2 linked regions of the Thiocapsa bogorovii genome follow. The protein of the gene in region 1 binds, or shares a complex with, the protein of each later gene. Links are inferred from orthologs where the notes say so. Each region holds a gene or a part of one and is shown on either strand. Other genes may lie near its edges.

Region 1 (3,208 bases):
GAGTCGGCGCCGGGGCAAGACTGTCCCGAAGCACGATCCATTATACGGGAACGTAGGCCGAAGCGCTTCAGGCGCCGTACTGCGCGCAGATCAAGGACATCGGCCGGTGATGCCATCAAGGCAAGGACGTCGGGGGGGGTGGACGATCGGCGACGGCAGCGGATGTCACGATACCCTGTTCCACGTGGAACATCGTGTCTTGGTGGATCGATCCATCCTTGATCTCGGTCGGATGGTAGCCCAACCGAGCGACCATCCGCTGTCCCTCCGCTTCCTCGAACAAGCGCCATAATCGATCGCCCGTAGCGGTGTCGAGCTCGGCGTCGATGTCGTCGAGAAGCCAAAGCGACGGGGCAAGACCTTTCCCGCGGTGGACGCGCTCCGCGGCGAGTTGAAGAAGGCACACGGCAACCTTTGCCTGCCCGCGTGAGAGTCGGGGTGGAGCGCGGTCCCGACTGATTCCGATATCCGCTCGATGCGCTCCCGCGAGCGTTTGCCCGCGCTGAATGTCGGCACTTCGCCCCTGCTCCAGGATTTCGGTCAAGTCGCTGTCTCGGGGCCAACCGCGCTCGAATACAAGCTCGAAATCGTCAAGGAAAGAAAAGTGGTTCGCGAGCGATCTGAATTGAGTCCGCCACAGGTCTACGAAGGCCTCGCGTTTCTCCGTAATACGGGCGGAAAGTTGGACGAACGTCGGATCCCAGATGGACACGCCGGATCCGGCGTGTCGGAGCGCTGCATTCCGCTGAGCGAGGACACGACGAAGATCGGCCCGCAACCGTCCAAGTCGATGTTCCACGTGGAACACGTTCCAGTCCAAAAGCCCACGCCTGAGCATCGGCTCCCCTTCCAAAAGAGCCTGAGGATTCTCACCCACGAGCTTGACCCGGAGCGGGCTGTCGCTCGGCGGGAGCGATCCCATCGCGACACCGTTGTACCGCCTCAGACTACCCCGCCTGCTCCGCTCGAAGACCAGCGTCGACTCGCCCGATGAGTCCGCCTCCCGAAACACCCCTTCGATCAGGGTTCGAGTCTCGCCGTCCGTCGTCAAAGATCCTGCCTTGCGACCCCGAAAACTCCGGCCTCGGGACAAGAGATAAACGGCCTCGAGGAACGTGGTCTTCCCTGCTCCGTTGGCGCCGGTCAGCAGGATCCGATGGGATTCTTTCCGAAGGTCCAAATCCACACTGCGGAGGTTCCTTAGATTCGTGACCCCCAGCCTCAATAGTCGCGGACCGATCAAACCGTCCATCAACCCCTACGATCACAGACGCATCGGCATAACGACATACGTTTCATCCTCGGCGCCGACGCCGCGCCACACCGAACTGCTCCCTGCATCGCTGAATCGGACCTCGATCTCACTACCCTCGACTGCCCCCAAAACGTCCGATAGGTAAGCCACGTTGAAACCGATGGCAACGGACTCCCCGTTGTAGTCGAGCTCAATCTCCTCCTCCGCCTCTTCCTGCTCGGGATTGTGCGCCTGAAGCCTCAGGACGCCATCCTCGAACGCCAATCGAACACCCCGGTACTTCTCGTTCGACAGAATCGAGGTCCGTGCCAAAGCTCGCTTGAGCGCATCGTTGCTGACCCGAGCAACCTTGCCGAGCTCCCGCGGAATGACCCGTTCGTATTCCGGGTAACGACCATCGACCAGCTTCGATGTCATCACCATCCCGCCGACCGCCAGACGAATACTCCTCGACCCAACCGAAACCGAGACCGGCTCGTCAGTGGATGAGAGTTGGCGACGAAGCTCAAGGATCGTCTTGCTCGGCACGATGACCTGAACGCGCTCCGAAAGATCCAGATCCAGGCTTCGATGAAACTTGGCCAGCCGATGCCCGTCGGTCCCGACAGCCGTAATCCCCGAGCGATCCCACTCCACCAGCAGACCGTTCAGGTAATAGCGAACATCCTGCTGGGCCATTGCGAAGGACGTCTTGTCGAGAAGCTGTCGCAGGACACCCTCGGGAACCTTAACATCCGCCCCATCGATCTCCGCGTCCATCAAGGGGAAGTCTGCCGCCGGCAGCACCCCGAGCGTAAACCGACCACGTCCAGCGGTGACGACGCAACGCTCCTTGTTCAGTCGAAACCGGATCTCCGTGCCTTCGGCTAGGTTCCGACAAATATCCATCAACTTTCTCGCAGGCAGCGTGGTCTCCCCTTCTTGAGGAACTGACGCGCTACAACTCGTTCTGACCTCCACTTCCAGATCCGTTCCGCAGATGTCGACCCGGTCATCGCACGCCGACAACAACAGGTTCCCGAGGATCGGAAGAGTTTGTCGACGTTCTACGACGCCGACGACCTTGCTGAGCACAGGCAATAGACTTTCACGGTTGACGACGAGCTCCATCGTGATCTCCTAATACTTAAGAAACTTAAAAAACCTGTAGTAATAAGGCCTGTGCATGAGTGTGCGGCAACCCACAATCCGTTACGAAACAGTCACGTCAACCTGGCTTATGGCCGGCACAACCTCTGGGCAGCCTGTGCATAAATCTCGCCTTCAACTGCGTGCGTTTTCCGTGAACACGTTATCCACAGCTATGAGGTCAGAGTTCTCAACAGGTTTTTGTAATCCTCTTCGATCGATGCGTCGCTGTCGCGAAGGTTTTTGATGGTCCGAGTGGCGTGAAGGACGGTCGTGTGATCGCGGCCCCCGAACGCTCGACCGATTTCCGGGAGACTATGCTTCGTCAGCTCCTTCGCGAGCGCCATTGCGATCTGTCGCGGGCGTGCGATCGAGCGACTTCGTTTCGCCGAAATCATGTCGGAAGTCCGGAGCTTGAAATACTCGGCCACCGTCTTCTGGATGTTTTCGATACTGACCTGTTTGTCCTGTGCGGCCAACATATCCCGAAGCGCATGTTTTGCCAGTTCCATGCTGATGGGCTTGCCGGTGAACTGAGCGTTCGCGACGAGGCGCCGCAACGCCCCTTCAAGTTCTCGGATGTTCGAGCGAATCCGCCGCCCGACGAAAAACGCAACATCCTCCGGGAGATCCACTCCCCAAAGGCTGGCCTTACTGTGCAGGATCGCAACGCTTGTTTCGAGGTCGGGCGGCTCGATCGACACCGTCAGTCCCCAACCGAACCGTGACTTCAGACGCTCTTCGAGGCCAACGACCTCCTTCGGGAAGCGGTCACTGGAGAGGACGATCTGCTGGCGCGACTCGAACAGCGCGTTGAAGGTGTGA
Region 2 (3,204 bases), 1.7 Mb from region 1 along the record:
GCGATCGCGCTCGAGCAGGTGGAAGGCGATCCGCTGCGCCGACTTCGGCCCGACCCCCGGCAGGCACCGCAAGGCATCGATCAATTGACCGAGAAGCGGGCGCTCGGACACGGCGACGGACCGCGCCTAGAAGGGCAGCTTCATCCCGGGCGGCAAAGGCAACCCGGCGGTCAGCTCGGCCATGTTCTCCTTGGCCTTCTCGGCCACGCGCTGGCTTGCACCGTTCACGGCAGCGGTGATGAGATCCTCGAGCATCTCTTTGTCGTCGCCCATCACACCGGGGTCGATCTCCACCCGACTGACCTGATAGCGGCCGTTCATGGTCACCTTGACCATGCCGCCGCCGGACTCGCCGACGACCTCTTCCAAGGCGAGCCGTTCTTGGGCCAGCTTCATGTCTTCCTGCATCTTCTGCGCTTGCTTGAGCAAGTTGCCGATTCCGCCTTTCATCATGCTGTGTCGCGGGAAACCCCGACCGGATGGCCGAGGCGGGATAGCGCACGGCGCCGAACGCCGTCCATCTCCCGCATCCTCTCTTCTCGGTTGGCTATCTCTTCACAAAGAATCCGTCGCTATGCGACATCGGACCATCCGGTTCTCCGAGCGGAGAACCGACCTAATATCCGCGAAAAACGCCTATCGATCGGCCGGCTCGATACTCCCGGCGATCCAGCTCGCATCGAGCTCGTCCTGCATCGCGCGCGCAACCGGATCCTCCTCCATCGCAGAGACCGCCGCCTGGCGGCGTTCGCCGGTCTCGCGCTCGCGCCGCTGGGCGAGCGTCTCGCGCTGCGGCCGCGCGACCTGGATGTCGAGCTTCACCGCAGTACCCATGGTCTTTTCCAAGGCAGCATGCAGGCGCGATTCCGCACCCGGCGAGCGCAGATGTTCCGCGGCCGGGTCCAAGCCGAGCGAGAGTCGCCCGTCCGCCCAGCCTTTCAGATCGCAATGATGGGCGATCTGGCTCGCGATCCCGCCCAATTCCAGACGATCGACGAGATGCAGCCAATCCGCGTGTGACCCGAGCGTGACCTGAACCGCGGCGCGCGAGGTCTCGGTCGGCGCGTGCGCGGCGGCCCTCGCATGCTGTGCGGGCGCAGGCTCGGCGACGCGCGACTCGGCAACGGGCCTCAGCATCGCGACCGGTGAGGAACCTGGCGAGGAAGCAGGCGATCCGGTCGCAGCGCCGGCGGAGTCGGCCGGGCGGGTCGGACCGCCGTCTGGGATCTCCCGCAAGGTCGAGGGGCGCACCGGCGCTCGCGTCGGCTCGCCGCGGTTGGAGGCCGGTCGAAACGCTAGGGCGCGCAGCAGGACCATCTCGAAACCGGCACGCGGATCCGGGGCGAGCGAGAGGTCGCCCTGCCCGGTCAGCGCCACCTGATAATAAAGCTGCAGATCCTCGGCCGGGAGCCGGTCCGCCAGCGCCGTCAAACGCGCGGCATCCGGATCGTCCGGGGCCAGCGTCTCGGGCACCTGCTGAACCAGTGCCAAGCGGTGCAGCAGCGCGATCAGCTCGCGCAGCAGCTCTTCGAAATCCGGGGTCAGCGAGGCCACGCGTTCGACCTCGGACAAGACACGCGCGCCGTCGCCTGCCGCCAGCGCATCGAGCAGGTCCAGCGTCAGATCGCCGGGTAGGGTTCCGAGCATGGTGCGCACGCCCGATTCCTCGACCCGCCCGCCGCCGAAGGCGATCGCCTGATCGAGCAGGCTCAAGCCGTCGCGCATACTGCCGTCGGCCCCGCGCGCCAGCAACGGCAGCGCGGTGGCCTGAAACTCGAGCCCCTCGGCCTCCAAGACATGCTGGAGTCTGGCGCGGATCTCCTCGGGCAAGAGACGGCGCAGATTCAACTGCAGACACCGCGAGAGCACCGTGATCGGGACCTTCTGCGGGTCGGTCGTCGCGAGCAGAAACTTCACATGCGGCGGCGGCTCCTCCAAGGTCTTCAACAGGGCGTTGAAGCTATGGTTGGAGAACATGTGCACCTCGTCGATCAAATAGACCTTGTAGCGTGCACGGGCCGGGGCATAGGGGACGTTGTCCAGAAGCTCGCGGGTCTGATCGACCTTGGTGCGCGAGGCGGCATCGACCTCGATGAGATCAACGAAACGCCCGCCGTCGATCTCTCGACAGGCCGAGCAGACCCCGCAGGGGCGCGCGCTCACACCCTCCTCGCAGTTCAGCGCCTTGGCGAGGATACGGGCGAGCGTGGTCTTGCCGACACCGCGGGTGCCGGTAAAGAGATAGGCGTGATGGAGCTGGTCGCGATCGAGCGCATTGGAGAGTGCGCGGACCACATGCGATTGTCCGACCAGATCATCGAAGCTCTTGGGGCGCCATTTGCGGGCGAGCACCTGGTAGGACATGCGTAGTTCGAGTCGGACGAATTCCGTGTGGGGCAGAGGCTGAGGTGGATAGAAACGCTCATTCCCGGCGCCGGATCTTCCCGGTGGCCACCGCGTCGTCCATCCGGCTTTGACCGCGCGACCTCGGGCGCCGTGTAGGCGACGGCCGTCGATCCTCATGACATGCGCGGCGTCCTTCGCTCGTCCGTCCCCGATCGAACGGGAATCGAGGCCCCTTTGGACCTTAGGGACGGGGCGGCGGCCGACGCCAGCCACACCCCGGCACACGCTTCAACCGCTGCGGCTGCTCCCTTCCGGGCCTGACCGGGTTCACGGTTTCGCGTTGCGAGGGGACCGGCGCAAGCCACCATGACATCCGAACCGAGGCCAAGCCCCGAATCGACGCGCAAGGTTAACAAAGCCCGAGAGCGAAGACAAACGCCCGACACCCGAATCGACCCGACCGCCCGGGCATGGCAGACTTGTGGTGTCCGACCCGTGGCCGGGTCCGAGCATCCGACACGGCGGAACCCGCCGACTCGGGACCCGTGCAAACAGACCCGCCGAGGCATCCTGATCCCCATGCGTGCTAACGCTCCACTCATCCTTCTACTCGGGACGCTGGTCATCGGCGCCGACGGCAATCTCGCCGCCGAGACCGAGCTCCCCGCAGCCGCGCCCTCCGACACCCAACCGGACGTCTGGAACAGAACCCTCGAGACCGCGACCGACTGGTGGCAACGCTCGCGCGACTTTGCCGACCGAGCGGTCGCCGATGCCAAAGGACTCTTCGCCGACGATCAGGACTTCGCCCAAGTCTGGGGTTCGGTCGTCCCGACACTGGATTCGGCGCTGGCCCTG

What was found.
Region 2: the proteins of dnaN (region 1) and dnaX are in contact, whole or in part, in a cryo-EM structure (PDB 8GIZ), measured with the Escherichia coli proteins. The link is inferred for Thiocapsa bogorovii from one-to-one orthologs.

Annotation. Positions count from the first base shown.
Region 1 is NZ_CP089309.1:2,816,275-2,819,482, reverse strand. The notes cover bases 316-3,208. They hold dnaN (DNA polymerase III subunit beta), read right to left. Parts: upstream 2,366-3,208; coding sequence 1,265-2,365; downstream 316-1,264. Other genes in these bases: dnaA (chromosomal replication initiator protein DnaA), read right to left, coding at 2,557-3,208; recF (DNA replication/repair protein RecF), read right to left, coding at 316-1,252. Also shown: more of recF, read right to left, coding at 116-315. UniProt on the Escherichia coli protein: Confers DNA tethering and processivity to DNA polymerases and other proteins. Acts as a clamp, forming a ring around DNA (a reaction catalyzed by the clamp-loading complex) which diffuses in an ATP-independent manner freely and bidirectionally along dsDNA.
Region 2 is NZ_CP089309.1:4,521,439-4,524,642, reverse strand. The notes cover bases 1-2,889. They hold dnaX (DNA polymerase III subunit gamma/tau), read right to left. Parts: upstream 2,365-2,889; coding sequence 637-2,364; downstream 1-636. Other genes in these bases: LT988_RS20045 (YbaB/EbfC family nucleoid-associated protein), read right to left, coding at 127-450; recR (recombination mediator RecR), read right to left, coding at 1-111. In the rest of the region: LT988_RS20030 (hypothetical protein), read left to right, coding at 2,926-3,204. UniProt on the Escherichia coli protein: Part of the beta sliding clamp loading complex, which hydrolyzes ATP to load the beta clamp onto primed DNA to form the DNA replication pre-initiation complex.